3 regions of the Sphingobium phenoxybenzoativorans genome follow, and region 1 is predicted to be linked to each of the others. Evidence: riboswitches for the same ligand, from Rfam matches in the RefSeq annotation. Region 1 holds a riboswitch; each other region holds the start of a gene.
What was found. A riboswitch is a leader RNA that binds a small molecule or an ion and turns the genes downstream of it on or off. The one in region 1 is predicted to bind cobalamin.

Region 1 (10,452 bases):
AGTTTCGCCACAATTTGCAACGCGATCGCCACGACGCCAAAGCTGCCGACATGCGGGTCGGCAAGCACGGCGAGAAGTCTTTCCCTGTCCTTATGCGCTGCGCCGCCCGCATCGGCGAGATCGGCAAGGCCGTCGAGATGAAGTCCCCCCGTGATGAGCGTCCACATCGCCAGGCCCGCCAAGGCTCCGGTCCAGGGATCGATATGCGCGCCCAACCACGCCGCGCCGGAAACGAACAGGCCGACGGCCAGCCCCGCCGCCGGAAACCAGCGCATCGATGCGGCAAAATCGGTGTCGTTCGCCGTCACCCGCGGCATGGGCAGGCGCGTCAGAAACTGGATGGCGAGGATCAATCCCTTCATTGATACAGTCCGATGATCTGGGCGGAGGGCTTTTCGCCCGGCCAGATATGCAGGGACAGCATGCTCGCATAGGGGAGGTCGAACATCCACACCTGACGATGATCAAGGCCGCACAGCAGGGCCAGCGCCGCGCGCATTGCGCCGGCGTGGGTCACGACCAGCGTGTCGGCCGCGCGCATGTCGCCAATCGCTTTGCCCACGCGCGCGACGATGCTGGACCAGCGTTCGCCGCCCAGTGGCGGATTGGCTTCCGGGTCGCTCCAGAACGGGGCGAGGGCGTCCGTCCCGATATCCGTCGCAGCGCGCCCATCCCATGCCCCGAAATCCAGTTCCCGCCAGCGCGGATCAGTGGTCAGAGGCATGGCGGCGCGGAGGGCGATAACCTCTGCCGCGGCCCTGGCCCGCAGCAGATCGGACGAAATGATCGCGGCGACATCCAGCCGCGCGGCGCGCTCCACGCATGCGGCTATTCCCTCCTGCGTAGAGGCGCAGTCTGTCCAGCCTGTCATCTTTCCTGCATCGATGGGCGTTCCGTGACGCAGAAGATGCAGGCGGAAACCCGTCATCAGGCGCCCGAAACGCCTGCTTCCGCGAAGGTCGCCATCCCGTTATGGGCGGCAAGAGCGCTGCGGATCACCGTAACGGCGACGGCCGCTCCGCTGCCTTCGCCAAGGCGCATGTCGAGGTCGAGCAATGGCCTGAGGCACAGACGGTCAAGCAGGCGGATATGCCCCGGTTCGGCGGAGCGGTGCCCTGCGATGCAATGTTCGGTGATGGCGGGGAAGGCGGCGGCGACCGGTGCGATGGCGGAGCAACTGATGAAACCGTCCAGCACCACGGGAATGCCCGCGTGGCGCGCGGCGATGATCGCGCCCGCAATCGCCACGATTTCGCGCCCGCCGACCCGGCGCAGGGTTTCAAAAGGCGTCATCGGCGCGTTGGCGTGGAAAGCCAGCGCCTTTTCGATCACCGCAATCTTTCGCGCGATCCCCGCATCGTCGACGCCGGTGCCGGGACCCGTCCAGTGCGCTGCCGACCCGCCAAGGCTTCGCGCGCAGAGGGCGGCCGCCACGGTGGAATTGCCGATCCCCATCTCGCCCACGGCCAGCAGGTCAAGGCCGGGATCGACGGCGGCGGCTCCCCGAGACAGGGCGGACAGGCATTCCGCTTCGCTCATCGCGGGCGCAGCAGTGAAGTCGCTTGTCGGCTGATCGAGATCGAGCGCCTCGACATGCAATTCCAGACCGGCTGCGGTCGCCAGAGCATTGATCGCTGCGCCCCCAGCCTGGAAATTGCGGACCATCTGAACAGTCACTTCGGATGGGAAGGCGCTGATGCCGTGAACGGTGACGCCGTGATTGCCTGCGAATATCGCAGCACGCGCCCTGGCGATTTCCGGGCGTTCGCGCCCCTGCCAGCCCGCCAGGAAAATGGCGATCTCCTCCAACCGGCCAAGCGACCCGGCCGGCTTGGTCAGTTGCGCCTGCCGCGCGCGCGCCGAGGCAATGGCGTGCCTGTCCGGACCGGGAAGATCGCGGAGGGCGGCGTTAAATTCGGCAATGGATCGAAACTGTTTCATTCTGTCGCCACAAACGCTTCGGGTGGAGTGCGGACGATGAAATGTCCCTTCACGCCTTCGGGCCATTTGGCGAAGGGGACGCGGCCGTGCGGGCTTTCCGCATAATGCGCCGCATAGTCGAGAATGGCCCGCGCCGAGTCCGCGTCCGGCGTGAAGCGCCCAAGCACATAGCCCAGCTTTCCAGGCGCGCGCAGATGGACGGCGCAAAATTCCGAGCAGGCGAAAAGACAGGGCATTTCCTGCACGGCGACCGCGGCATAGGCGGGGTCGGAAGCCTGCGCCGAACGCAACGCCTCCGCCAGCCTGGCTCCGCCGCGAATCCCTTCGGAATCCTCGCGGGCTTCCCGGCTATGGCGGCAGGTGTTGCACACGACCACCGCCGGGACATTATCCACTTGCGTCAGCATCGCTTCGCCTCCTGCCGGATAATGTCCCCCCGCGCCAGCGCGCGGGGGGATTATTGTTCAGGCTGCCCGCGTCCGCGTCCTCGACGTCACGGCGGGCACGCCTATCGCCGTCATCGCGCGATAGAGCATCATCAGGCCCGCCAGTATCGCGGCATCCCGCACAAACTGGCGCATGACGACACCCGGCGCGAACGCCATCTCCACGCCGCCGAGCCATATCGCCCAGACCAGCACAGCCAGTTTGAACGCGATGAATGCGCTGACATAGGCGGCAGCCAGCTTCAGCCACGCCGGAAGCCGTGCCGTGCGCGCTATGGCGCCATAGGCCCCAAGCACTGAAGCGACAGCGGCGGTGGCCAGGCCCACGGCCCAGCCCGCCGTCTCCAGATCGCGCGGATAGTCATGGATGCAGAAGCCGACCACCTGACTGGCCAGCCAGGCGGCGAGGACCAGCGCCACGCCGTCACGCCTGCGCATGTGGACCGCCGCCAGCGCCGCGAGAGCCGGGAACGGCGTTGCGCAGGCGAGCGCCAGCGTCGTCACCGCGCTCGCCGCCGTCAGCAGCATGATCCAGAGCGTGGAAGCCCCGCGCTGCGGGACTCCCGTCATCTCCTTCGCGGACATCAGAAGCGGCCCCTGATGCCGGCATAGATGCTGCGGCCCAGCGTGCCATAGCGATTGGCGGTCATATATTTCTCGTCGAACAGGTTTTCGGCCCGCGCAAACAGCGAGAAAGTGGATGACACGGCAAATTCAGCCCGCAGATCGACCAGCGTGTAGTCGTCCAGACGGGTGGTGTTCGACGCATTGTCATAGCTCTTGCCCGACCAGCGGATCGCCGCACCCGTGGTGAGGCCGAACGGCCAGGCGTAGCTGATCGAGCCGTTCGCCGTGTCGCGCGGACGGCGCGGCAGCCAGTTGCCGAACGTGCTTGCTCCGGTGGAGCGATCCTCCGCCACGGTCCAGCTATAATTGGCGTCGATCGTCAGTCCCTCGACCGGGCGCAGCGCCGCGTGCGCCTCTATGCCGTGCGCCTTTGCCCGGGCGACATTGTCATAATAGCCAAAGCGGCTGATCGTCGTGCCGGGAATGAAGCAGATCGGCAGGGTGGACGGGAAGTCGCAACTGGCGAAGATGATCTGGTCAGTCGAGGTCCGCTCGAAATAGGCCGCGCCGAAGCTCAGGGCGCCATCCATCAAACGCTGCTCGACGCCAGCTTCCCAGCCACGCGCCTTTTCCGGGTTGAGAGCTGTGTTTCCATATTCCGAGAACAGTTGGTAGAGCGAAGGCGCCTTGAAGCCCTCGCCATAGCTGGCGCGCAGCACCGTGCCGGTCGGCAGAACCCAGATGCCGCCGCCGGAGAACAGCGTCCGGCCGCCGTAACGGCTGTGATCGTCATGCCGCACGCCGCCGGTCAGCGTCAGGCCGGTAATGGGCTGAGCCTTCACCTCTCCGTAGAAGCTGGTGATCTCCGCCTTGCCGCGGCCGGGTTCGGGGATCGGCGCCGACAGGGATGCGGGAGGCGAAACGCTGCGGAAGCGCGAACGCTCATTTTCCGCGCCGAACAGGATGGTCCAGCCCTCGTTGATCGCGAAACTGCCCTGATATTCCAGCCGCTGGTTCCGGCCCGCCGCGTCGAACGTCTTGGCGCGTGCGCGGGTGGGGTCATAATTATCGCGGTTGGTGTCGGTATAGCCGAAGCCGAAACGGTTGTTGAACCGTCCGTCGAACAGCGCCACGTTCAGCCCCGCATATCCGACGAAATCGCGGCTGAGGCTATATTCCTGCGTGTCGCCGGCAAAGCCGTCAATGTTGACGCGACCGCGCGAATAATAGGAGCGCAGGTCAACCGACACGCCCTCGGCAAGCGCGATTTCCGCGCGGCCGGTCAGGCTGCGGTTGGTGTAGCCGTCCTTTTCCTGTCCGCCGGCCGCCGGCGCAATGGCGGATATGCCATCGGTCGTGAAGGTCTGACCGCCGATCCGCCATGTCACAGGACCGGTCTTGCCGCCGAGCGCCGCGCGGCCGCTGACCGTCTGACGCGAACCGGCCTCGACGTCAAAGCTGCCTTCGAGATCCTTTTCGGGAAGCGGCGTCACGATGTTGACCACGCCGCCGATCGCCTGGCTGCCCCACAGGGTCGACTGGGGGCCGCGCAGCACCTCTATGCGCGAAATATCGCCGGTCAGAAGATTGGCGAAGTTATAGCCGCCGCCAGTGGAGGAGGGATCGTTGAGCTTCACGCCGTCGATCACCACCACCGTCTGGTCAGTTTCCGCGCCGCGGATGCGCAGCGATGTCGCCGTGCCATATCCGCCGTTGCGGGAGATGCTGATGCCTGGCGTCCGCAGCAGGATTTCCGTCACGCCCATGTCCTGGGCGCGGTCGATATCCGCCTTGTCGAGCACAGTGATCGACGCGGGAACCTGATCCAGCGGCGTCGCAAGCCGCGTTGCGGTAACGACGATCGAGCCTGCGTCTGCATCCGACGCGGCATCCGGCAATGGCGCATCCTGCGCGAAGGCGGTGGTCGAAAGAAGAACGGAGAAAAGAGAAAGAGTTTTCAACATGATAGTGCCCCGACTATGGTCCGCGCGCCAAAGCAGGGCGATGCAGGAACCATAAGGGCGCACGGCATCATCCCCGCGAAAGCGCGGTCCGATCATGTCGTTACGCGGGTTGACCCCCGTCCGCCCGGCACACCCTGTCCGCACGAAGAACGACCGCGACGGGCAGGTCTCCTGGCTCACGGGTCAGCGCCGTTCCGGTTCGCCTTCTCGGAACGAATGTTCCAATGGCATGTGAACCGGTGGCTCGCCGCTTACAGTTGCAGGGGCAGCCGGGGCCTTCAACCCCGTTCCCATTTTCATCCCCGTCTCCGGGGAACCTGTCGCAGCGGGGCCATTAGGCGATAGGCGCAGACCCGTCAATCATTTCGGTTGCGCCGCACAAATGCTGGTTGGAGGCGTCAATTCGCCCGCCGCGCCGCCACTATGGCGATCTTGGGTTCCAGCATTTGGCCCTTCATGACGCCTTCGCCTTCGGTTGGAGAGGTCGGCGCGTCCAATATCCGCTGCACGACGTCCATGCCTTCAACGACATGGCCGAAGGCGGCGAAACCGGCATTATCCCCTTCGCCGGACGGGTTGGCGTCGAGCGAGGGCATGGGACTGGCGGTGATGAAGAAATCCGATGTCGCCGACCCAGGCGCATAGCGCGCCATCGATATCACGCCGGCGGTATGACTGATGCCCGTTTGGCTGGTCGGCTCATGCGCGATGGGAGGGAACAGCCGGGCGGGGTCTCCCCGCGCGCCGCCCTGTATGAGACCTTCTCCGGCACTGAATTTCATCGCGCGGTAGAAAGTGATCCCGTCCAGCTTCTTGCTGTCCACATATTTCAGGAAATTGGCGGTGGTGATTGGCGCCCGAACGGGATCGAGCGCAAGCGTAATCGCGCCTTCGCTTGTCTGGAGGACGACCCGAATGAGGGCCGCTTCGGGACGTGCCGCATCAGGCTGCGCGTTTTGCGCCAAGACGGGCAGGGGGCTGGCAAGCAGAAGGGCGAGGAAGGCGGCGGCAAGGAGTCTCTGCATCATCATGCCGCTTCTTAACGCCGAACATCCCCGCTTGCAGCGGTCAATCGCCGTCCTTCTTCACAATGCCATAGCCATTGGGGCTGAGTTGCAGATCATATGTCTTGCCATTGAGGGCGCGAGCGTCATCGACTTTCCAGATCGGGCCATCCTCATCAAATTCGACCCGGTTCCAGCTTTTGAAGCCTTCGGCCGTGAGTTTCGCGGCGATCGCCTGCATTTCCTCCTTGCTGGGTCCCCGGTCGGCCAGGGCCGGGCTGGTGGTGCACAGGCCGATGACGACCAGGGTCAGTCCGGCGGCTGTGGTGATATTCGGGCGGATCATTGTCCTTCTCCATGGTTGAACAGCCTCTCAACCGATGGAGCCGGTCCTGCGTTCCGCCGGAGGTGACGCGTTACCGTTTCAGCAATGACCGGAATGCAGGTTGCGATAGCGACCACGCCTGCTCGGCAGTTTCATGCGCGAACGTCTCGTCATGCGTGCTCCTGCCGGCCAGCCGCAGGCTCGCCTTGGTGCGAAGCAGCAGTTCGCGCGGTGTTTTCGCCATCGGCGCGGCAAGGGTTTTGGCCGTCTCCAGCAGGCCGGACGCTTCGCTCAGTACGTCCGCCAGACCGATGGACAGCGCGGTTTCGCCGTCCACAGCTTTTCCCGCCAGAAGCAGTCGCGATGCCTGCGACCATCCTACGGCGCGCAACAGCAGCCAGCTATGGCCGCCGCCCGGATGCAGTCCGATTTTCAGGAAGCGTGTGTCGAACCGCGCCTCCGGGCAGGCCACCCGCATGTCGCAGGCAAGGGCGAGGTTGAAGCCCGCGCCGACGGCTGGCCCGTTCACGGCCGCTATGGTCGGCAACATGCTGTTGGCGACTGCCATGAAGGACCGGTAGACCATCGTCACCGCCGCATCGTCGCCTTCCGATGCGGCCTGGAGGTCGCCGAAATCCGCGCCCGCGCAAAAGGCGGACCCTTCCCCGGTGACGATCAGGGCATGGATGCCCTCATCGGCCTCGGCTTCTGCGAGCTTTTCCAGAATGGCTTCGCAAAGAGGGACGGTCAGGATGTTCCGCCGCTCAGGATCATTCAGCGTCATGATGGCTATGCCATCCTGCTTCTCCAGTTTGATCAAACTCATGACCACGCCCCCTTTCCGGTATTGTTCAAGCAGTTAGACGCATGCGCAACGGACCGCCACATCCGCGTCGCGGACTGCCGCCGCCCGTGTTTTTAAGGTTAATGAAATATGCTATCATCCGAGTCGCTGGGGCGGCCTTTTTCATAATGTTGCCGCGGGATTTTGCGACATCACATGACACCGGCCGACCGGCTGGGACAGGCATTCTCTGGGGGACGTTATGGTGGGTTCGTCCGCATTGTTGCTCCTTGCCGCTGCCGCCCCGTCCGCGCAGGCAGCACCGCCAGCGCCCTCCGTTCAGCCCCATGCCGATGCCGAATGGGAAAAGGCCCTGATCCTGGTGGGCAAGGACGCCAACGGCGTTGTGTGGTTCGTGCGCGCCGGAGACATGGCGAACAAGGATAATTTCCGGCCGGTGGTCTGGGTGACGAAAGACCATAGTTCAGACAAATCCACCAAAGCCCGCATCACGCGCAGCCTGCAGCAGTTTGATTGCATGGCGGGCACAACGGATGTGCGGGCGACCGTGGGCTTTTCGCCCAAGGGCGCGATATTGTGGGATGCGGAATCCGCGCACCCGGACCCGCAGCCGATCGCGGCCGCATCGATGGCCGATGCTGTCCGCAAGAGCGTCTGCCCGAAAATGGCGCCCGCCATGACCAGCGCGGTGCAGGGCAGCCGCTGACGGATGGCCTCGCGCAAAACAAAATAGGCCGCCGGTCGATTTTATTTGGTTGAACATCCTGCGCCTTGCTCCCAATTCCCGTTCTCAATCGCAACGGGAATATCGGCAAAGGAGGCATGACGTGATCGATCTCTACTACTGGACCACGCCGAACGGGCATAAGGTTACGCTCTTTCTGGAAGAAACCGGCCTTCCTTACCGGGTGCATGGCGTCAATATCGGGAAGGGTGAGCAGTTCACCCCGGAATTTCTGAGTATCGCGCCCAATAACCGCATTCCCGCCATCGTCGACAATGATCCTGCGGGCGGCGGTGCGCCGGTTTCCCTCTTTGAGTCCGGCGCAATCCTCCTTTATCTCGCAGAGAAAACAGGGAAATTCATTCCTGCTGACGTGCAGGGCCGGGCGGAAGTGCTGCAATGGCTGTTCTGGCAGATGGGCGGCCTTGGCCCGATGGCGGGGCAGAATCATCACTTCAGCCAATATGCGCCAGAGAAAATTCCCTACGCCATTGAGCGCTATGTGAAGGAGACGAACCGGCTGTACGGCGTTCTCAACAAGCGGCTCGCCGATCGCGCTTTCGTTGCCGGGGATGAATATAGCATTGCCGACATGGCAAGCTATCCCTGGATCGTGCCCTACGCCAATCAGGGTCAGGACCTGAACGACTTCCCGCATCTGAAACGCTGGTTCGAGGCCATTGCCGCCCGTCCGGCAACGGTGCGCGCCTATGGCCTGGTGGAAAGCATCAACCCCAACCAGAGCACGATCCGCAGCGAGGAGGAGCGCAAAATCCTGTTCGGGCAGACCGCATCGGTCGTTACCGCCAAGGCCGAGTGACGAATTTCCGGGAGCGAAACGCGCGGGCGCCGGTTTAGACGGGGCCTGCGCATCCTCCCGGAGACACCCATGCTGGAAATCCTCAAATGGTCCGCGTCCCTTAGTGGCATGGTCGCGGCCTTCATGGTGTCGCTCGACAGCGGCAGGAAGATAACGGGCGGGGGCTTCGTGCTGTTCGTTTTCTCCAGCATTGCGTGGATCATATCCGGCATGCTGGATAGCGAAGGCGCGCTGACGGCCCAGAATTTCGTGTTGTTCGCGATCAACCTGTTCGGCGTATACCGCTATCTGATCCGCAAACGCGCGACGGGCTGACGCCTCAATATTCAGCGTCGCGTTGCAACGTCACGGCGTCCAGCACCTTGCCGCCGGCCATGAATACGGCGCCGGTGCAGGCCAATGCGAGGAGCTGCCCGCCAAAGCCGGGATATTGCTGCATATAGACGATGCCGCGCTCGACCGCGCCGAGACCGAGGGCGTAAATAATCAGAAACGCCTCGAACTTGGTCTTGATCGTGAAAAGGCGCTTGATCCGTTGCATCGTCATCCTGAAGGACATCCGTGCCGGCGGCGGACCCAGAGGGGTATCGCATCCAGCGCGGGGAACGGCATTCGCGCCGCGTCACGACAGGTCGCGCGAAAGCCCCAAATGGTCAACAAGGCTTAACCATGATTGTTGAATCTGCCGTATCAAAGCGGGGCTTTGCAGGTCCTTCGCCGCGATTTCTTCCGGCCAGTGCGCCTCTATCACCGCAGCGATTGCATCGAGTTTTCCGTCATTTACGAGGAATCTTGGATCGATTGTCGCAGGATCGGCCACGACTCGCAGGCGCAGGCAGGCGGGACCGCCGCCATTGGCCATCGACTGCCGCACATCGACCGGGATCAGCCTGCGGATCGGCCCGTTGCCCGCGACATGCGCCTCTAGCCAGTTCCAGACGGAGGGGATGGCCTGCGCTTCCGTAGGCAGGATCAGCGCGGTCCCGCCCTCCGGCAAAGTGACGAGCTGCGCATTGAACAGATAGCTGGCTATGGCGTCGCCCAGGCTGACCGCGCTCGCCGGAACCTCGACGATCTCGACCGAGGGCAGCTTTGCCCGCAGCGCATCGAAGAAAGCCGCCTTGTCCGCGAAAGCCTGCTCATGGGCGAACAATATGCGTTCGTTGGCGACCGCCACGACATCATTGTGGAATGCGCCCGCCGCGATCGCTTCCTCCGATTGCTGGACGAAAAGCGTGCGTTCCGGGTTGAGTCCGTGGATGCGGGCGATGGCCTTGCTTGCCTCGATATGCTGACGGGCTGGGAAGGGGCCGCCCGACTTACCATAGACGAACACCTCGATCCCCGACGCGCCATGATGATCGCACAGCCGCATATGATTGGCCGCGCCCTCGTCGCCAAAGGGGGCTGGCACGGCGTCGTGAACGGCAAAATGACCGGCATCGGCAAAGGCGATGCGCAACTGGCGGATGGTGTGCGGCCATTCATGGCTGCGGTGGGGCATGGTCACCAGATTGGCGGCGGTCAGGTGGCATCGGCTATCGGCCGTGTCCGCGGCGGGCGACACTGTCGCTGCATTCGCCGCCCACATGGAGGAAGCGGACATCGCCGCCGCCCGCATATGCGGTTCGGCATGCTCTATGTCCGTGCCCAGCTTTTCCAGCCATGCAATATCGGGACGCGGCTGGGGCAGGAAGATGCCCTGGGTCAGACCGAGCGCGATGTTCGCCCGCATCTTGCCAATGCCCTGCAGCGCTGCGGCGCGGGGATAGGCGATAGCGCCAGCATTATGGGAGGACGCCAGATTGCCGGGACTGAGGCCCGCATAATTATGGCTTGGCCCGATGATACCGTCG
Region 2 (10,452 bases), 270 kb from region 1:
TGGCGCCTTCAAGGAAATCGGCGGCGTGGTTGCAACCGTGATTTCCGCGATTTTCCTGTTCACGATCGCCGGCATGAACCTTGTTATCTTGCGCTCCGTCTGGCGGACTTTTGCCCATGTTCGCGCGGGCGGCCACTATGTTGACGACGATCTTGATCTGCTATTGGGTGGGCGCGGGCTGCTCTCCAGGCTATTCAGGCCGATGTTCCGCCTGGTGAACAAGAGCTGGCATATGGCCCCGCTGGGTTTTCTGTTCGGGCTTGGGTTCGATACCGCAACCGAAGTCGCCATTCTGGGCATGTCGGCCAGTCAGGCTGCCGATGGCCTGTCGATCGGCACGATTCTGGTCCTGCCCGCCCTGTTCGCCGTCGGCATGGCCTTGATCGATACGGTGGACGGCGTGGTGATGCTGGGCGCTTATGAATGGGCCTTCGTGAAGCCGATCCGCAAGCTCTATTACAATATCACCATCACCCTGATCTCGGCCATCGTGGCGATTGTCATTGGCGGAATCGAAACGCTGGCCCTGATCGGTGACAAGCTGGGCCTTGAGGGTGCGCCATGGCGGGTCGCCGTTGAACTGGGCGAAAATTTCAATGGCCTGGGCTTCGCCATCATCGGACTTTTCGTGTTCTGTTGGCTGGCGAGTTTCGCGATCTACCGCTGGAAGCGTTTCGATGAAATCGAGGTCTCGGTCGTTGCCTGACCGGTCCCGTGTCGATCGTTGTGTCTTGCTCCGGCACGACGACAAGTCCTGCACCGTCTCAATCGATCTTGATGTCCGTATGCCGCTCGGACTTCGTGTGCATCGCGGTGAGCGTGACGCCGCGATCCGGATGCTGATGGCGCGTTCGACCGGAACATTCGTAAAATCCAGCCGAAGCTGTGTCTTTGAGCCAGACTCGATACAGTCTGCGGAGGATCTCGTCGATGCCATACGGAAACGGCTTTTCGGGATAGCGTGCAAGCCTGTCAGCCAACGGCAGGTCGAGGATATTCTCGGTATCACGTCCCGCGAGCGGATACGGTGGGGCAAGGACGGCCGCCTGCCCCGATCGGGGACGTGCCGGATCAGAAAAGGCGCAACAGAGATATCGCTCTGGACCTATCCCTGCGATGCGATCGAACGGCTGGCCGCCAACCTAGGCGAGATACAGGGGTGGCGCGAAGCAGATAGTGTGACAACAGCAATTGGCTTGGCTTCCATCTTCGTCTAGGGCGATCATCGAAGGACTGGTTGATTCCATCCTTCGATGATCGCGCCGGTGCCCCGCAAGGGGCTTAATCGGGAATGCGGTGCGGGAGCTTGCTCCCAAATCCGTGGCTGTCCCTGCAACTGTAAGCGGATAGCGCGATGCACATGCTCCTGAAGTCAGGAGCAGCCACTGGACGGCGCATTGCGCCAAGTCTGGGAAGGCGTGCATCAAGCTGTGACCCGCGAGCCAGGAGACCTGCCGGCGCACCGGTCGCTCTTGCCTGATCCAGGGGATGGTCACGGCACGGTAACTCTCCGTCTGAGCGACGAAGCTGTGTGGCTGGGGCTGCACGGCCGTGTGGTAACGGGTGCTTCATCGCGCCCGCCCGTCGCCGCGCGCCGACCGGACTTGTCCGGCAAGCCCCGCCGTGTCTCGCTCTGGCGCGCGGAGAAGTTGCCATGCCAGACCTGTCCAAGGTCTCCCTGTCAAAGGTGCCGGTCACGATCATTACGGGCTTTCTGGGCGCAGGGAAAACCACGCTCATCAGCCATCTGATCCGCAATGCCGGTGGGCGCAGGCTGGCGGTGGTGGTCAACGAATTCGGCACGCTGGGGGTGGATGGCGACATTCTGCAATCCTGCGCCATTCCCGATTGCCCGGCGGAAAACATCGTCGAACTGGCCAATGGATGCATCTGCTGCACCGTGGCGGACGATTTCATCCCGACGGTGGAAAAGCTGCTGGCGCTTGATCCGCGCCCCGATCACATCCTGATCGAGACATCGGGTCTGGCGCTGCCCAAGCCGTTGCTCAAGGCGTTCGACTGGCCTGCGATCCGCAGCCGGATCACCGTGGACGGCGTACTGGCGCTGGCCGATGCCGAGGCGGTTGCGGCAGGGCGGTTTGCGCCCGATGTGGCAGCGCTGGATATTCAGCGCGCCGCCGATCCGAGCATCGACCATGAAACACCGCTGTCGGAGGTGTTCGAAGATCAACTCGCCTGCGCCGATATGGTTCTGCTCACCAAGGTCGATCTGGCCGGACCCAAGGGCGTCGCCGCCGCGCGCGCCATCATCGCGGCTGAGGCGCCGCGCCCTGTGCCGGTTATCGAACTCACCGAAGGCGTGGTCGATCCGCGGGTGATCCTGGGCCTTGGCGCCGCAGCCGAGGACGACATTGCAGCCCGCCCATCGCACCATGACGGTAATGACGACCACGAGCATGATGATTTCGACAGCACCGTCATCGCATGGGGCGAGATCGCCGATCCGGCGGCCCTTGTCGCGCGGATCGAAACGCTGGCCAGCGATCACAATATCCTGCGGGTGAAGGGCTATGCCGCCGTTGCCGGCAAGCCCATGCGGTTGCTGGTGCAGGCGGTGGGCGCGCGGGTGCGTCATCAGTACGACCGCCCGTGGCGCTCTGACGAGACGCGGCGCACCACGCTCGTCGCCATTGCCGAGCATGATCATATCGATGCCGACGCCATTCGCGCGGTGCTGCTGGGGTAGGCGCACGCCATGCACGTCATCTTCCGCGAAACCCATGGGATGGAGGAAACCGCCGTCCCGCAGGATCTGGGGCAAGAGCCTGCGGACCTGGTGGTCCTGTCCTTTTCGGACAGCGACCTGGGGGCCTTTGCGGCGGCATGGCATATGGCCCGCGCGGCCGATGCGGCATTTCCGTCCTTAAGGATCGCCAATCTGGCCGCGCTTATGCATCCGCTATCGGTCGATACTTATGTCGAGCGGACGCTGTTCCGCGCGAAGGCGATCCTGATTCGGCTCATCGGCGGTACGCCCTATTGGAGTTACGGGCTGCAACAGGTCGAGGCTTTGGCTCGCTCGCGCGGCATCGCGCTGGCCGTGCTGCCCGGCGACGGCTGGGAAGACGCGCGGCTGGATGCGGCTTCGACCGTCCCGGTGTCCGCATTGCGAGAACTTGCGCAGTTGTGTGATGCGGGGGGCGCAGGGGCGGCGCATGCGGCGCTTGCCGGATTGGCACGGCTGGCAGGACTGACCGATACGCCTGCCCAAGGTTGCGAGCCTTTGGCTGTGGCGGGAGGTTGGCATCCCGACCATGGCGTGGTCGATCCCGATGCCTTCGCGCACAATCCCGGACGGCCCCTGGTCCTGATCATATTCTATCGCTCTTATCTGACCGCGCACGATCTGGACCCGTTTGCCGCCCTCCATGCCGTATTCGAGCGGCGCGGCTTTGACGCGTTGTCGATTTTCGTTCCCTCGCTGAAAGCTCCGCAGGTACGCGATCAGGTGGACCAGTGGGTGCGCGGCCTTGGCCCGGCGGCGATCATCAACGCCACCGCCTTTTCCGCGCGCGGCGAGGACGGCTCTACCTCGCTCGATGGCGCGGGCGTTCCGGTGTTTCAACTGGCGCTCGCTACGTCCGGCCGCGCGGCCTGGGCGACGACATCGCGCGGGCTGTCCCCGGCAGACCTCGCCATGCATGTCGTTCTGCCGGAGATTGACGGGCGGGTCTTTGCGGGAGTCGCCAGCTTCAAGGAGGCGGGGACGCGCGATCCCGACCTTGCATTCGCCCGCAACGTCCATCGCGCCGATCCCGACCGGGTCGAGGCGATCGCTGCGCGGGTGGCGGGCTGGATCGCCCTCGCCCAAAGGCCGGTTGCCGAGCGGCGCGTTGCTCTGGTCCTGTCGACCTATCCCGGCAAGGTATACCAGATGGCCCATGCCGTAGGGCTGGATGCGCTCGCCTCAGCCGAGGCGATCCTGGCCGACCTGGCGCAAGCGGGATATGCCACGGCGGCCCAGACCGATCTGGCGATGCGCCTTGAAAGTGGGCATCTGCAATGGCCGCTGGCCGAGTATCGCAAGGCGTTGACGGCACTGCCCGACGCCTTGCGCGCTGATCTTTCCGCCGTGTGGGGCGAGCCGGAAGCCGATGTGGCAGTCGTCGATGGCGCGTTCTGTTTTGCCGCGCTGGCTGTCGGCAACGCGCTGGTCGCCTTGCAGCCCGAACGCGGTGGCAGCACCAGTCGCGACGAGGACTATCACGATCTCTCCCGCTGTCCGCGCCATGGCTATGTCGCCTTCTATCTCTGGCTCCGCGCAAGGGCTGTGGACGCACTGGTCCATATCGGCGCGCATGGCACGCTGGAGTGGTTGCCGGGCAAGTCTGTTGCCCTTTCGGATACTTGCTGGCCCGAGGCGCTGACCGGCGCGATGCCGGTGATTTATCCGTTCATCGTCAACGATCCCGGAGAGGCGGCACAGGCCAAGCGGCGCATCGGTGCGGTTACCATCGGACACGTTCCGCCGCCGCTGGCGCAAACCGAAAGCGGCGCGGGGCTGGCCCGGATCGAGGCGCTGCTGGATGAATTCTCCAATGCCGACGGGCTCGACCCGGCCCGCCGCGACCGCCTGCAAGCAGCCATCCGGGAGGAAGCGCGAACGCTGGGGCTTGAGGCCGAGCTGGGCCTTGATAGCGCGGCCACTCTGGTCGAGGCGATCACCCGGATCGACCGCTTCGTTTGCGACGTCAAGGAAAGCCAGTTCGGCGACGGCCTGCACGTGTTCGGGTGCGGCGATCAGGGCGCAGCCGAGCGGGCCGGATTGCTGGCGGCGCTGGACGGACGACGCGTTCCTCCCGGTCCCTCCGGCTCCCCCTTTCGCGGGCGAAGCGATGTGCTGCCAACCGGGCGCAACCTTTATGCGATAGACCCGCGCGTGGTGCCCTCGCGCGCCGCCCATGCGCAAGGCGTGACACTGGCAGAGGAACTGATCCGGCGGCATTTGCAGGATCATGGCGATTATCCGCGTGGGCTGGTGGTCGATCTGTGGGGATCGGCCACGATGCGCACGGCGGGCGAGGAATTCGTCATGGCGCTGCACCTGCTCGGCGCAAAACCGGTGTGGGACATGACATCCGAACGGGTAACGGGTGTCGAGATCCTGCCGCTGGCGCTGCTAGATCGCCCGCGCATTGACGTGACCCTGCGGGTTTCCGGACTGTTCCGTGATGCCTTCCCGGCGTTGCCCATGCTGTTTGGCCAGGCGGTGCGCGCGCTGTGTTTGCGGGATGAACCAGCGGACTGGAACCCGTTTGCGGGGCAGGCAGCGGCCCCGCGTGTCTATGGCCCGGCTCCGGGCCGCTATGGACTGGGTCTCGGCGATGCGGCCGAGGTCTATACCGATGCGGCCCGGCGCGCTGCCGGAGAGGCGTGGCTGGCGGCATCGGACCATGCGTTCGACGCGACCTGCGATGCGACCGGGGCCGTCCCTGATCCAGACGGCCTGCGTCGGCGCGTTGAAGGTGCAGACGCCTTTGTCCATCTTCAGGACTTGCCCGAAACCGACTTGTTGCTGGCCGCCGACTATGTCGCACACGAGGCAGGCTTTGCCGCTGCCAAGGCGCTATCGGGCGGGGTGTCGGCGCTCTATCATCTCGACAATCGCGACCCGCTGAATCCGGTCGCGCGCAGCCTGACCGAAGAAATCGCCCGCGTCGTCCGCGCCCGTGCCGCGCATCCGGGCTGGATCGCAGGCATGATGCGGCATGGTTTTCGCGGAGGCGCGGAGCTGGCCGCGACGCTGGATCATATGGGCGCTTTTGCCCATCTTTCGGGCAGCGTGCCGCCGCATCTGTTCGACCTCTATCACGATGCGACGTTGGGCCAGGCCGATGTTCGCGCCTTTCTTGAGCGCGAAAACCCCGGCGCGCTGGCGGCGATGGAAGCCCGCTTCGCCGCGCTCCATGCCGCCGGGCTGTGGCAGACCCGGCGCAATTCCATCATCGCCAGCCTGCCCATCTCGGTCGGTCTTGAGGACAGGGCATGAGCAGCTTTGCGGTGAAGGGCTGGTGCCCCGATGCGTGGCACCCGATGATGGCAGGCGACGGGTTGCTGGTGCGGGTCAAGCCCCGGCTTGGCTGGCTGACCCGCGCGCAAGTGCTGGGCCTGTGCGATGCCGCCGTGTTGCATGGCAATGGCCTGATCGACATCACCGCCCGCGCCAATCTCCAGCTTCGCGGGATGCGCGAAACCGGCTGGCAGGCGCTGCTCGACCGGTTGCTGGCGCTCGATTTGGTGGACGGCGACCCCGTCATCGAACAGCGGCGCAACATTCTGGTCGCGCCGGATTGGCGCGCCGGCGATGACAGCCACCGCATTGCGGGCGAATTGCTGGACCGGCTGGGTGAACTACCCGATCTGCCGGACAAGGTGGGCTTTGCCATCGATGCGGGTCAGGCCTGCGTCCTGCGTGGCGAGGTTGGAGATTTCCGCATTGAACGCGGCGGAGATGGCAGCTTGATCCTGCGCGCCTACGGCTATCGGGGCGGTGTTGCGGTTGCTGCGGGTCAGGAAGTGGACGCCCTGATCGCGCTGGCCCATTGGTTTGTGGCAACCGGCGGCGCGGATGCGGGGCGCATGGCCCGGCACACGGTTGCCTTGCCCGAATGGGCCTGTGGCGACATTCGGCCTGCGCCGTCGGCTGCCCGCGTCGTGCCGGGCATCCATGATCTGGGCTGGGCTTATGGCCTGCCGTTCGGCCGGATTGAGGCGCCGATACTGGCTGGTGTGATGGAGGCATCGTCTGCCGGAGCGGTGATGATCACCCCGTGGCGGGTGCTGGTCGTGGAAGGCGCGCCTGCCATGCAGGTGGATGGCCTGATCACCGACCCTGCCGATCCGCTGCTGCATGTCGATGCCTGCCCGGGCGTGCCCTGCTGCCCTCAGGCCTCGGTCGAAACCCGCGATCTTGCCCGCCGCCTTGCCCCGCATGTCGCCGGACGGCTGCATGTTTCGGGCTGTGCCAAGGGCTGTGCCCGCCCGCGCGCAGCCGATGTCACGCTGACGGGCCGCGATGGACTGTTCGATCTTTCCCTGAACGCGCGCGCCGGAGGGCCTGCGATTCGCTCCGCGCTTGGCCCGGCCGACACTCTTGCCCATTTCGGAACCTCCTGATGCCTCATGTCTATGAAACCGATGGCGCTGCCATCTATCGCCAGTCCTTCGCAATGATTCGCGCCGAAGCCGATCTGCTGCGCTTTTCAGCCGATGAGGAACAGGTGGCGGTGCGCATGATCCATGCCGCCGGGATGGTGGATCTTGCCGCGCATATCCGCTTTTCATCCGGCTTTGCGAGTGTTGCGCGGGCAGCGCTGGCCGCTGGCGCGCCGGTGCTGTGCGATGCACGGATGGTGTCCGAGGGGATCACCCGCGCACGGCTGCCCGCCGCCAATCCGATCATCTGTACGCTGAATGCGCCGCAAGTGCCGGACATGGCGCGGGCCATGGGCAACACCCGTTCCGCCGCCGCGCTGGAACTGTGGCGACCGCATCTGGCAGGCGCGGTAGTGGCCATCGGCAACGCGCCGACCGCGCTGTTCCATCTGCTGAATATGCTGGAAGATCCCGATTGCCCGCGCCCGGCGGCGATCATCGGCTGTCCGGTGGGCTTTGTCGGCGCAGCCGAATCCAAGGCCGCGTTGTGGGCCGCGCCGCCGGTGCCGTGCTGCATCGTCGATGGGCGGCTGGGCGGCAGCGCGATCACGGTGGCCGCGATCAACGCTCTCGCGAGTCGCGCCGAATGAGTGTGACCATAGCTTGCGGAACGATCCACGGCGTCGGGCTTGGTCCCGGCGCGGCCGATCTGCTGAGCGTGCGCGCCGACCGTCTGGTGCGCGGGGCGCGCCACGTTGCCTATTTCCGCAAGGCCGGGCGGCCGGGACGGGCGCGGCGGATTGTCGATGGCATGCTGCGCGCCGACGTGATCGAAATCCCGATGGAATATCCGGTGACCACCGAAATTCCGCTGTCCGACCCGCGCTACAACGACTGTCTTTCCGCCTTCTATGCCGAATGCACGCAGCGGCTGCTCGTACTGGCACAGGCGGGCGAGGATGTGGTTGTGCTGTGTGAGGGCGATCCGTTCTTCTACGGCTCGTTCATGCATCTTCATGGCCGTTTGGCAGGCTTGGTCCCGGTGACGGTGGTGCCGGGCATCACCGGCATGGCCGGGGCATGGAACGCGACTGACATTCCCATCACCTGGGGCGACGACGTACTGACGGTAGCCATGGCAACCCTGCCCGAGGACGAACTGGCCCGGCGCATCCGCGATACTGATGCGCTGGTGGTGATGAAGATCGGGCGCAACCTGCCCAAATTGCGCCGCGCGGTGGCGGCGGCCGGGCGCGAGGACGCCGCCTGGCTGGTCGAACATGCCGCCATGCCCGGCCAGCGCGTCACGCGGTTGATCGAGGCGACCAGCGTCACACCCTATTTCTCGATCCTGCTGATTCATGGACAGGGAAGGCGGCCATGAGTGCCGGGGCCATGAGCGGCTGGCTGGCCATCGCCGGTCTGGGGCCGGGGGATGAGGCGCTGATTACGCCCGAAGTCACCGCTGCTCTGGCCGGGGCGAGCGATGTTATCGGCTATATTCCCTATGTCGCCCGCATCGCCCCCCGCGCGGGGCTGACGCTGCACCCGTCCGACAACCGGGTGGAGCTGGATCGCGCGGCCCATGCGCTGGAGCTGGCGGCGCAGGGCCGGCGCGTGGTGGTGGTGTCGTCTGGCGATCCGGGCGTGTTCGCGATGGCCGCTGCCGTGTTCGAGGCGCTGGAGGCTGGCCCGGCCCATTGGCGCAATCTCGACATTCGGGTGCTGCCCGGCATCACCGCCATGCTGGCCGCCAGCGCGCGGGCGGGGGCGCCGCTGGGGCATGACTTTTGCGCCATTAACCTGTCGGACAATCTCAAACCCTGGCCGCTGATCGAAAAGCGGCTGCGATTGGCGGCGGAAGCAGATTTCGCCATGGCCTTTTACAACCCGAGGTCGAAGGCCCGGCCCGAAGGGTTCAAGCGCGTGCTGGAACTGCTGCGCGAGGTGTGCGGCCCTGATCGCCCGATCCTGTTCGCCCGTGCGGTTTCGACGCCTGACGAGCAATTGCGGATCGTACCGCTGGCTGAGGCGCGCGCGGACATGGCCGATATGCGCACGATGGTGATCGTCGGATCAAGCATGACGCGGATCATCGATGGGCCCGCGCGCCCGATCCTTTACACCCCCCGGTCGGTCACGGTTTCAGCATGATGACCCAACCAGGAAAGCACATCTTGGGTATCATAAACCTCGGCCCGGTTGGGAATGGCGGGACGGTCAATCATCAGGATCGGCAAGCCCAGATTGCGCGCCGCGATCAGCTTGGCATTGGCGCCGCTGCCGCCCGCATTCTTGCAAACCACCAGATCGATGGCGTGGGTCTGCAACAATGCGCTGTCTCCAGCGGCAGTGAACGGCCCGCGATCAACGATCAGGGTGTGATGGGGCAAGCCCGGCGGCTGTTCCGGCGCGTCCACGAAACGCAGCAGATAGTGGTGCTGTGGCTGGGCGGCGAAGGCTTCCACATGCATTCGTCCCAACGCCAGCATGACGCGGCGGGCTGGCCCGGCCAGCGCGGCGACCGCGCCGTCGATGTCCGTAACGTGGGTCCAGCGGTCACCAGCGACCGGCTCCCACGCACGACGGGTCAACGCCACATGAGGCACCCCGGCCAGACGGGCCGCCTCCACCGCATGACGGCTCATCGTCGCGGCGAAGGGGTGGGTGGCATCGACCAGATGAGTCACGCGATGGTGGCGCAGATAATCGGCCAGCCCCGCAACTCCGCCGAACCCGCCAACCCGCACCGGAACCGGCTGAGCACGGGGGTTTGCGGTCCGTCCGGCATAGCTGAGCGTCGCCGCAATGCCGCGCTTCGCGAGCAATCGGGCAAGCGCGCTGGCCTCGGTTGTGCCGCCCAGCAGGAGGACATTGGGCATGGTTGAGTCCTCTCCTGAAGCGTGGTTGACGATCATCGGCATCGGTGAGGACGGGCCGGATGGCCTGTCCGCCGCTGGCCGCGCGGCGCTGGCGCAGGCTGAACTGGTCATGGGACCGGCCCGGCATCTTGCGCTGCTGCCCGCGATTAGCTGCCCGGTGATGGAATGGCCAGTGCCGTTTGCCGACGGTATTGCCCTTTTGATGCAACATCGCGGACGGCGCGTGGTGATGCTGGCGTCGGGCGATCCGTTCTGGTTCGGCGCGGGAACTAGCGTAACCCGCCACCTCGAACCGGGCGAATGGGTGGCGATCCCCGCGCCCTCCACGTTCACGCTGGCCACCGCGCGGTTGGGCTGGCCGCTTGAGGATGTGGCCTGCCTTGGCCTGCACGCTGCCCCGTTAGAGCGACTTAAGCCCCACTTGGCGCCGGGGCAGCGCGTGATTGCACTGTTG
Region 3 (10,452 bases), 260 kb from region 1:
TGTAGACGCCGCGCGTCGCATCGCGCAGCACGATGTCCTCGCAGCCTTCTCCGCCCGCGAAATCGCCGGCGGAGAACACATCGATGCCAGATACTTTGAGCTTGGTTGAAGTGACCGATCCGCGATAGGGATTGGGGGTTTCCAGCAGGCCATCGGCCAGGCTGCGGCACATGTCCCACAGCGGCGCGACCAGGCCATAGACCATGCCGTCATGCTCGACGCATTCGCCGACCGAGAGCACATCGGGATCGGAAGTGACCATGTGGTCGTCAACCAGAATGCCGCGATTGACCTCAAGTCCGGCCTCGCGTGCCAGCGCGGTCGCGGGGCGGATACCGACCGCCATGACTACGATCGAACAAGGGATTTCGCGCCCGTCCTTCAGACGCACACCCTCGACCTTGCCATTGCCATAGATTTCGCCGGTATCGGCGTGGGTCAGGATGGTCTGGCCGCGCCGCTCCAGTTCGCTCTTGAGCAGGTAGCCCGCCGCTTCATCCAGCTGGCGCTCCATCAGTGTTGGCATCAGGTGGATCACGGTCACCTTCATGCCGCGCAAGGCCAGACCATGCGCCGCTTCGAGGCCAAGCAAGCCGCCGCCGATCACCACGGCATCGCCGCCGCCCGCTTTTTCAGCAGCTTTGGCGGCATCGAGCATCCGGTCGACGTCATCCAGATCGCGGAAGGTGACCACGCCGGGCAGGTCCTTGCCCGGCACGGGGATGATGAACGGATCGGACCCCGTAGCGATCAGCAGCTTGTCATAGCTGACTTGCTTGCCCGACTTCGCGGTCACCACCTTGGCCGCGCGGTCAATCGCAGTCACCGGATCGCCGCTGACCAATTCGATGCCGTAGCACATTGGGAAGCTGCCTCTCGAAGGCAGCGCTCGCCTTGATGGAGACAAGGGCGCGTAGCGCCCGCAGGCTTCATCAAGGCGGTCATGACCGGTCATCAGGTCTCTAAAGTGAAGTTGTCGACTCAACACTTTGGAGGCAGACCGACCATGACCAAGCTCAGTTCTACACCCGCCGATGCCGTGCTGGTAGCCATCGATATGTCCAAGCACCGCCAGGAGGTCCTCATCGAACGCCCGGAGGGCGGGCGGCGACGGCGTATGACAGTGATGGCGACGAAGACCGATTACGACCGCCTTGCGTCCGTTCTGGCTGATATTGGCAGACCGATTGTCGTCGGCTTCGAGGCGACCGGTAACTATCACCGCACCTTGGCGCACCGCTTGCTCACAGCAGGTTTCGAGCTGCGCCTGATCTCGTCCGTAGCCTTGGCCCGGACCCGAGAGGCTCTACATAATGGCTGGGACAAGAACGACTCCAAGGACGCGCAGGTGATCCTGCATATGCTGCGGATTGGCGCCACCCAGCGCTACGTCGATCCGCTTGCCGCCGGGATTAACGATCTGCAGGAGATGTCGAAGACACACGAGGCCATCTCCAAAGCCAAGACCCAGACCTGGCACCGGATCCTGACCCATTACCTGCCGCTCTACTTCCCAGAGATCGAGCGCTTCGCCGGCAACAGCAGGTCTGATTGGTTTCTTGCCTTGCTCGAGCGGTTTCCGACGCCCGGGAGCATGACAGCGCTTGGCCAGGAAGCATTCACGCGCGAGGCGTGGTCACTGGTCGGTCGCAAGGTCTCCAAGGCTCGATTAATCAACGATATTTACGAGACCGCCTGCGCATCCGTCGCACTGCCGGTCGATGAGGATTCTGTGGCGATTGCCATGTTTCGCATGGTCATCGCGCAAGCGCGCAGTCTGATCCGCCAACGTGACGAGATCGAGCGAGCCGCCCATGCCATGCTCAGCGAGAACCGTGACTACCAGCTGCTTCGTATGATCCCTGGCATCGGCCCGATCAACGCGCTGACCATCCTCGCCGAGGCCGGGGACCTTCGACGGTTTGCCCACCATCGCCAGTTCCTCAAGTTCTGCGGGCTCGATCTGGCCACCTGCCAGTCCGGCACATTCCGCGGTCGGACCAAGCTTTCCAAGTATGGTAATGCTCGGTTGCGCCGCACTTTCTGGATGGCCGCACAAGTCGCCGCTCGCCAACGCGACAACAGCTTTCGCGATAAGCTGGGCCGATACATGGAAGGACACGCCAACGACCCCGATCGCCGCCGCAAGGCAATGACTGCACTCACCGCCAAGATGGCGCGCGTCGCGCACGCCGTCATCAAGACGGGAACCGAGTACCGCCCGTTCCTCGAACGGGCGGACACCAGATGGAAGGACCCCTCTCTGCTGTGCCGTGAGGGCGCAACTGCGACCCTGTAGATAATGTTCGGGCCTTCCATCTGGCATCCGCATCTCATTTTAAGGACGGTTAGGACCACGACCGATGCGGCCGCTGGATCCTGTGTTTGCTATGGCCGAGAGCGCATTCCTTGACGATGGAAGCCATCTGGATCAAAAAGACATTTGCGCCGGTCATGATCGGCGCAACGAGACCTGCTGGCCTTGTCCCACAGCTGCTTCCCGACCTAGGACGTTGTCGGCATACCAGGCGGCATCGTTGATGACGATGTCTTCAAATGCCTTTTCGCCTGCCAGCACTGGCGACAGCATGATGCGGTTGTAGTTCACCCGCGGTTCGGCGCCGAAGATGGTGATGGCATGGGCATCGGGCGCACGGGAGAGAATTTCCTCCACCGCGCGGCACCCAGCCATGCCGTTGCCGATGACGACGAGTTTCTGTTTCGATGACATCAGATGCGTACTCCCTGGATGGCGGCACCCCAGGTCGTGCGCCAGCGCTTTTTGACCGAGGTGAGGCCGGCAAGCGCGATCAGCGCCAGCGCGGCAAAGATGAGGAAACCGGACGAGGCGCTGCCTGTCCACTGCTTGGCAAGGCCGAGCGAGGAGGCGAGGTAGAACCCGCCAAGGCCGCCGCCAAAGCCGACGAGGCCGGTCATGATGCCGACCTGATGGCGAAAGCGCTGCGGCACCAGCTGAAACACCGCGCCGTTGCCGATGCCCAGCGTCGCCATCACCGCAAAGAACAGCGGGAACATCGCGGCAAAAGCGATTGGCGCAAAAGCGATGCCAACCAGCAATACGGAAGCGACCATGTAAACAATCGAAAGCGTGCGGATGCCACCGATGCGATCCGCCAGCGCGCCGCCGAACGGGCGCACCAGCGATCCGGCGAAAACGCAGGCCGCCGTCGCATAACCGGCCTGGATCGGGCTCATCGCCAGTTCGCCGGTGAACCACAGCGGCAGCGACCCGCCAAGGCCGACGAAACCGCCGAAGGTAACGCCGTAGAACAGCATGAACCACCATGCATCGCCTTCGCGCAGCATCCCGAAATAGCTGGCGACATATTCGCCCATCGACTTCGCCGGTGGCTGGTCCGGGCTGTCCTTGACCAGCACCATGTAGGCGATGAAGACGATGACCAGAGGAATGAGCGCGAGGCCCAGCACGTTGTTCCAGCCGAAGGCTTTGGCCAGCAGCGGTGCGAACAGCGCGGCGAACACCGTGCCCGAATTGCCCATGCCGGCGATACCCATGGCCTTGCCCTGATGCTCTGGCGGATACCAGCGTGAGGCGAGCGGCAAGGCGACGGCAAAGGCTGCGCCAGCGAAACCGAGCACCACGCCCACCGCAATCGTGCCATTCAGGCTGTTCACCCCGAAGAACCATGCCGCGAACAGCCCGGCGATTACCACGACCTGCCCGATTGCGCCGGTCACCTTCTGGCCGATGCGATCGACAAGGAAGCCGTTGACGAGGCGCAGCACTGCGCCCGCGAGTGTCGGCACCGCGACCATGAAACCCTTTTCGGCGGGGGTCAGGATCAGTTCCTTGGCGATGATCGGTGCCAAGGGGCCGAGCATGTTCCACACCATGAAGGCGATATCGAAATAGAGGAACGCCATGATCAGCGTCGGCCGATGGCCGGATTCCCAGAATGATTTCCCGCTCATGCGGCGCAGTTCCTTTCAGGAGCGATTAGGGCTTGACGAAGGGGCTTGCCCGAATGTCCTCTCGTGCGTGTGCGAGTACGCGCACAAGGGAAGGATCGGGATTGATGATACCGGAGGGACGACTGCTGGTGGCCGGGGGCCATTCGTCCCAGACGGGCGCAAGGCCTGAAAATCAGGATTTTGTCGGCATCTACACCGCCAGTGAACTGGAACGGATGCGCCGCGGCATGATCGCCGTGGTGGCCGATGGCGTGGGGGGCGGCATCGGCGGCGACCATCGGGGCGGCCGGATCGCCGCCGAACTGGCCGTGCGCGAAGCGATCGACGGGTTCTATTGCCAGCCGGATACCATCGGCGTCGCCGCTGCCGTCCAGCGAGTGATGGCACCCTTCAACCGCTGGCTCTGTGCCATGGGCCGCAGCGATACGATGGCCCATGCGGCAACCACGTTCACCGCCTGTGTGCTCAAGGGACGTAAGGGGCATGTCCTGCACGTCGGTGACAGCCGCGCATGGCATTTCCGCGACGGCCGGCTGACCCTGCTGACCGAGGATCACACCCGTTCGCATCCAGACCAGCGCCACATCCTTTACCGCGCGCTCGGTATCGAGGAGCGGCTGCGGCTCGATCACCACGAGATCGCCCTGGCCGAACATGATCGCATCCTGCTGACCAGCGACGGCGTGCATGGGACGCTTTCCGCCAGGCGCATCGAGAAACTGCTTGGCGCGCGCAATTCTGCCGAAGCGGATGCCATGGCCATCGTCGATGCGGCGCTTGCCGGGGGAAGCCAGGACAATGCGAGCGCTGTCGTTCTCGATGTCGTGTCGTTGCCGGGCGTCGGCCATGACAGCGTGGCCGGAGACATCGACAAGCTGCCCATCCTGCCGCCGCCCGAAACAGGGGGCAGCGTGGATGGCTTCAAGCTTGACCGGCTGCTGTCCGATGGACGCTACACCCGCCTGTTTCGTGCTGTTGATTCGGTGAGCGGACAGGTGGTTGTCGTCAAGTTCCCCAAGCCGGCCCTGCTGTCCGAAGGTGGCGCAAAACTGGCGTTCATGCGCGAAATTCTGGTCGGCAGCCGGATATCCAGCCCCTTCGTGGGGGGCGCGATCCCCGTGCCGCAGGACCGGCAGAGCCAGCTTTACGGCGTCCAGCCCTATTATGAAGGGCAAACATTGGAGCAGCGTCTGGGCAGCCAGGTCAGTCTGGAAGAGGGGCTGGCCATCGCCGTCCGCCTGACCCGCGCGGTTGCGGCCCTGCACAAGCTCGATATCATTCATCGCGACATCAAACCCGATAACGTCATCTTGACCCAGGATGGCGGACTGAAGCTGGTGGATCTGGGCGTCGCGCGGCTGCCCCGGATCGACGAATTCGCAGAGAACGAGATACCCGGAACGCCCAGTTATCTCGCTCCCGAGATGTTCACCGGCAATCGCGGCGATCAGCAGACAGATATGTTCGCGCTGGGGGTCACGCTGTGGCGCCTGTTCGCGGGCCGCTACCCCTACGGCGAGATCGAGCCGTTCACCCGCCCGCGTTTTCGCAAGCCCGATATGCCCAGCGTCCACCGCACGCAGCTTCCGGCCTGGCTCGACGCGGTGCTGATGCGATCGGTCTCTATCGAGCCGGAGGAACGCTATGGCGACGCTATCGAACTGCTGCGTGCTCTCGAGGGCGGCGCGGCTGTGGCAAGGGTCAAACAGAATTTCGTGCCCTTGATCGAGCGCAATCCCGCGCGCTTCTGGCAGATGGTTTCGTTGATGCTGCTGGCGGCGTTGATCGCGGCCCTGGCGATGCGGTAACGCGGCGCAAGGTAACCAAAGGATCGCGGCAACGCGAACCTCGTGCTTCTCTTGTCCAGACGCGTTTTCCAGCACTCAAGCCCACTCCCGGTTTCCCTGGCGAAACGCAAAAATCCGCGCGGCCCGGGAATCGCGTTCCCAGGCTGCGCGGCTTCGTTGCCTCGCCAGAATCTGCAATGTCCCTCGCGCCAGAATGGACGCGGCGGGTGTAACCAATGAGAGCGCCGTTGCTCTCAAGCTTGGCGCAACTGTCCAAATTGCACGCAGATTTCAAGTGAAATATTGCATTGCACAATTATTGGGCGCTTGCAGTAGTCGCTGCCCAATTTACAGGCAGCCATTCAGTTGTCGCAACTGGTCTCGATCATTTTTCCGACGCTTGGGTTGAATCGAGATAGTCCCGAAGCCGGTTCGGATCGAACAGTCTGCCATCAAAAAAGCGGTCGGCGCCAAGGATGAGCCGCCCCTGGGTTGTTCCAACCGCCATGGTTCCGGCGATTGCGCCTTCAAGCTTGGCACCAGCTCCCGGAAGTGCGGCATCGACAACGCGTAAAGCCCGCCGGTAGACATCGGGCCTGAAGACTCGTTGGGCGCTTTCGTAGGCTTCGGCATTTGGCTGGGCATGGCCGGCCAAACACATCTGCGCATAGAGCCAGGCAGCCTGGCTGGACCAGGGGAAATTGGCCGCCTCGCGGTGCTGGAACATGAAGTCCGGAACATGAACCGGCTCGCATCCTTTGGCGAAGAGTATCCTGTCGGTCATGGCTCGCCGAATTGCATCGGCTGCCGCACCGATATAATTTTCCCGGGCAAGAATGCCGACGATTTCGTCGGTTCGCTCATGATCGATAAAGGCAATTCCAGCACGATAAAGGGCGCGAACAAGCTGGTCAGTGATCTGCGGATTTTCGCTCATACGCTGTGTTGGCATGGCCAGCACCTTTTCAACGCCGCGACGCCAGATTTGCGATGTCATGACCGCGATTGTGCCGTGCCCGCGATCGACCGCAACACTGTTCCAAGGCTCTCCGACGCATATCCCGTCTACTTCACCCTGCCCAAGTGCGTCAGCGGCGAAAGGAGGAGATACGACGGTGATCTTAACGTCCCGGTCCGGGTCAATGCCGCAGCCTCGCAGCCAGTAGCGGAGCATGTAGTTGTGGCTGGAATGGCGATGCACCACGCCAAAGCGAAGGTGCGAACCCTGGTCTCGTCGTTCACGCGCGACTTCAGCCAGCTTCTTGCCGATCGCGGCCGCATCGCCGGGCTTGCCGGGATGAGTGATGCGATCAGCGATTTCAGGTCGCACTGTCACGGCATTTCCGTTCAGGCCGAGCACGAAGGGCACCGACAAAGGAGTAGCCGGGCGCCCGACACCGAGGGTGACGGCAATTGCCAGGGGAGCAATCAAATGCGCTGCGTCGGTATGCCCATAGACCAGCCTGTCGCAAACTGCCGCCCAACTGACATCCCGTACCAATTCGATATCGAGCCGTTCATCCTCCGCATAACCAAGTTCGCGGGCAAGGATCGGCAAGGCTGCATCGACCAGCGGAAGAAATCCGATTCGCAGTTTGTGAGCTATCAGTCCTCCTCCAACCCGGATGCGCCCGTAGGCCGGCCACGCTTGAAACCGGATTTACCAGCAGCAGGTCTATGACCAAAGCCGGAGCAGATGACAACAATTGCCAAATCGGCACCGAAACCTGGGCCAGCTGATGCCGGAGGCGACTGTCGCAAGCGAAATCCGCTGCTATACCTCTATCATTATCCCGACTGCCTCATCCGCGACAATGTGTTTTCAGGATGTCCTGCACGGCAATTGGATTCTTCACTCTTTTCCCCTATGCGAGCTGCGAAAGCGATTCTGTGGCTTTCATTGATCGCGCCGGTGCCCCCGAAAGGGGCTTAATCGGGAATGCGGTGCGGAAGCTTGCTTCCAAATCCGCGGCTGTCCCTGCAACTGTAAGCGGATAGCGCGATGCACATCGCTCCTCTTTGTAGGGGCAGCCACTGGGCCGGACGCTAAATCATGCGAGGCCTGGGAAGGCGTGCATCAAGCTTTGACCCGTGAGCCAGGAGACCTGCCGGCGTGTGGTCGCTCTTGCCTGGTCCAGGGGATGGCTGCGGCACGGTGAACTCCGTCTGAGCGACGAACGAGCGGCTGGGGCCGCATCGGAGACGTGCGTCGGCAGCCCGTGGCGTCCGGCCGCCGCGCGTGTCGCCCGTTCGCGCGGGTTTGCCCCGGCCACGTCGCAAGACGCCGGGGGACTATTTGTGATCAAGACCATCATGACCAGCGCGCTCGCGCTGACCTTTACCGCCATGCCTTGCTATGCCGAAACGGCAGCTTCCGAAGCCGATGCCGGTGAAATCGCCGATGAGGCCAGTAGCGAAATCGTAGTTTTTGGGCGCGGAGAAACCAAAATCGGTACGGCCCAGGCCGCAAGCGAGGGCAGCGTTAGCGGCGCCGATCTGCTGGTACGCCCTTTGCTGCGCGTGGCCGAACTGCTGGAAGCGGTTCCAGGCATGGTCGCGGCCCAGCATTCGGGCAGCGGTAAGGCGAACCAATATTTCCTGCGTGGTTTCAACCTCGACCATGGCTCGGATTTCACTACCTATATCGATGGGGTGCAGATGAACTTTCGCACCCATGGGCATGGCCATGGCTATCTCGATCTCAACGGTCTTATTCCTGAGATCGTCGCGCGCGAGGATTTCCGCAAGGGTCCATATCGCGCGGACGGCGGCGATTTCGCGCTGGCCGGCGCGGCCTATATGACCACGATTGACGGCTATGACCGGCCCTGGGTATCGGCCGAGGGCGGCTCCTACGGCTGGCGCCGCGCTGCGGCAGGCGGGACATTGCATGATCTGGGGGCGGGCGATCTTACGCTGGTCGCCCAGGCAAAAACCTACGACGGGCCGTGGCAGGAACCAGAGCGCCTGCGCCACTATTCGGGCTTTGCCAAATACCACTTGCCGATGGGCGCGGGTACGATCGAGGCGTCGCTTCACGGTTACCGGGCGACATGGCGGCCGACCGAGCAGATCCCTGAGCGGATCGTGGGAACTGCATTGTGCGCCGATGTATTTTGCTCGCCCGATCCCTCCGCACGGGGGGAGACAACGCGCCTGATCGGCAATGTTGCGGTCAAACAACCCACCTGGCACGCCAATGCCTATGCCCAATTTTACGACTGGTCGATGTTCTCCAACCCCACGTATACCGACCCGGATGGCACAGGTGCGCAGATCGATCAGTTTGATCGGCGCTGGGTGATGGGGCTGAACGCCCAAAAGCAATGGGACGTCAGTCCAGCGCTGACGCTGACCGTCGGGACCGAGAACCGCTATGACGCCATCGGCAATGTCGGCGTTGACAGGACGAGCAACCGCGCATTTCTGGCCTCGCTTGGGCACTACCGGGTCAAGGAGCTGTCATCCGCGCTTTATGGCGAGGCCAGTTGGAAGCCGTTGGCAGGGCTGCGGGTGATAACGGGCCTGCGCGGCGACCATTATCGCTACTCGGTTCGCGCGCGCGATGCCGTTGCCGCCGGGTTGGGCGAGGGCCGAGGCTCTGCCTCCCTGGTCTCACCCAAGGCGTCTTTCGCTTATGAGATCACGCCGCATCTGGAAGCCTATGCCAATTGGGGGCGCGGTTTTCATTCCAACGATGTGCGTGGCGCGGTGAATGTCGATACGCCGGTCCCGGTGCTGGTGCGCGGCACGGGCAAGGAATTGGGCGCGCGCGTGCAATTCAAGGGTGTCACGCTGACCACGACCTATTGGTGGCTGGATGTTGACAGTGAGTTGCGCTTCGTCGGGGATTCCAATGCTGTCGAGCCTTCCGGTGCCAGTCGGCGGCGCGGTTACGAGATTGTCGCATTCTGGCGACCGTTCCCCTGGCTGGCACTCGACGGGAATTACACCGCGAGCTACGCCCGCTATGAAAATGGCGATCATATTCCCAATGCCTTCGAGAACGCGGCATCGGCAGGTGCATCGCTGATTCTCGATCCTTGGGTCGCGAGCCTTCGGATGCGCCACCTCGGACCGTCTCCGCTGGTTGAGGATAATAGCCTGCGCGATCCGGGCAGCACTGTCGTCAACGCCCGGGCCGCATGGAAGGGAAAAAGGGTCGAGATCTACGGTGAGATGCTGAATCTTCTGGGGAGCCGCGAAAAGGACATTGCCTACTTCTACGAGTCCTACTTGCCCGCCTATGACCTCGGCGGCCCGGTGGAGGGACGGCTCAGCCGCGTGGTGGAGCCGCGAACCGTAAGAATTGGCGCGAAGGTAACTTTCTAGCCGCTCTTACTCTGCGCGGCGCTGAATCCGGCGCCGCGCTTCCTGTGTCCCCAAGCATCAGCCGAGATCGCCATGACCCAGATTGTAACACCGCCCGTCCTGTCGTTGCGCCGCCGGATCGGCATATTGTTCGCCGGTTTGATCGCGGCAAATATCGCCGTCTGGGTCTGGGCATTCAGCCTGTTCCATACGCAGCCATTGATGCTGGGCACCGCCTTGCTTGCCTGGGGACTGGGTCTGCGCCATGCGGTCGACGCCGATCATATTGCCGCCATCGACAATGTGACCCGCAAGCTGATGCAGGACGGGAAGCGGCCCATCGCCGTGGGATTCTGGTTTGCAATCGGGCATTCCGGAATCATTGCCATAGCATCGATCA

Region 2: linked by a shared signal. The riboswitch ahead of cobW (cobalamin biosynthesis protein CobW) and the one ahead of KFK14_RS08335 (TonB-dependent receptor plug domain-containing protein) in region 1 are both predicted to bind cobalamin.
Region 3: linked by a shared signal. The riboswitch ahead of KFK14_RS09665 (TonB-dependent receptor) and the one ahead of KFK14_RS08335 (TonB-dependent receptor plug domain-containing protein) in region 1 are both predicted to bind cobalamin.

Annotation. Positions count from the first base shown of each region.
Region 1 covers NZ_CP073910.1:1,722,159-1,732,610, forward strand. Annotated here, with positions in the region: gene KFK14_RS08310 (adenosylcobinamide-GDP ribazoletransferase) at 1-362, opposite strand, end outside; gene KFK14_RS08315 (histidine phosphatase family protein) at 359-928, opposite strand; gene cobT (nicotinate-nucleotide--dimethylbenzimidazole phosphoribosyltransferase) at 928-1,941, opposite strand; gene KFK14_RS08325 (DUF1636 domain-containing protein) at 1,938-2,348, opposite strand; gene KFK14_RS08330 (hypothetical protein) at 2,406-2,972, opposite strand; gene KFK14_RS08335 (TonB-dependent receptor plug domain-containing protein) at 2,972-4,918, opposite strand; cobalamin riboswitch at 5,063-5,254, opposite strand; gene KFK14_RS08340 (peptidylprolyl isomerase) at 5,317-5,949, opposite strand; gene KFK14_RS08345 (PepSY domain-containing protein) at 5,987-6,268, opposite strand; gene KFK14_RS08350 (enoyl-CoA hydratase) at 6,339-7,073, opposite strand; gene KFK14_RS08355 (hypothetical protein) at 7,294-7,758, shown strand; gene KFK14_RS08360 (glutathione binding-like protein) at 7,880-8,596, shown strand; gene KFK14_RS08365 (hypothetical protein) at 8,666-8,911, shown strand; gene KFK14_RS08370 (hypothetical protein) at 8,916-9,137, opposite strand; gene KFK14_RS08375 (N-succinylarginine dihydrolase) at 9,219-10,452, opposite strand, start outside.
Region 2 covers NZ_CP073910.1:1,991,162-2,001,613, forward strand. Annotated here, with positions in the region: gene KFK14_RS09670 (HoxN/HupN/NixA family nickel/cobalt transporter) at 1-706, shown strand, start outside; gene KFK14_RS09675 (hypothetical protein) at 678-1,217, shown strand; cobalamin riboswitch at 1,247-1,473, shown strand; gene cobW (cobalamin biosynthesis protein CobW) at 1,655-2,707, shown strand; gene cobN (cobaltochelatase subunit CobN) at 2,717-6,010, shown strand; gene KFK14_RS09690 (cobalamin biosynthesis protein CobG) at 6,007-7,137, shown strand; gene KFK14_RS09695 (precorrin-8X methylmutase) at 7,137-7,766, shown strand; gene cobI (precorrin-2 C(20)-methyltransferase) at 7,763-8,500, shown strand; gene cobJ (precorrin-3B C(17)-methyltransferase) at 8,512-9,270, shown strand; gene KFK14_RS09710 (cobalt-precorrin-6A reductase) at 9,237-9,998, opposite strand; gene KFK14_RS09715 (bifunctional cobalt-precorrin-7 (C(5))-methyltransferase/cobalt-precorrin-6B (C(15))-methyltransferase) at 9,997-10,452, shown strand, end outside.
Region 3 covers NZ_CP073910.1:1,980,676-1,991,127, forward strand. Annotated here, with positions in the region: gene nirB (nitrite reductase large subunit NirB) at 1-1,069, opposite strand, end outside; partial or broken gene KFK14_RS09640 (IS110 family RNA-guided transposase) at 1,007-2,303, shown strand; partial or broken gene KFK14_RS09645 (FAD-dependent oxidoreductase) at 2,513-2,731, opposite strand; gene KFK14_RS09650 (MFS transporter) at 2,731-3,954, opposite strand; gene KFK14_RS09655 (bifunctional protein-serine/threonine kinase/phosphatase) at 4,059-5,762, shown strand; gene KFK14_RS09660 (ABC transporter substrate-binding protein) at 6,127-7,401, opposite strand; cobalamin riboswitch at 7,635-7,868, shown strand; gene KFK14_RS09665 (TonB-dependent receptor) at 8,088-10,073, shown strand; gene KFK14_RS09670 (HoxN/HupN/NixA family nickel/cobalt transporter) at 10,146-10,452, shown strand, end outside.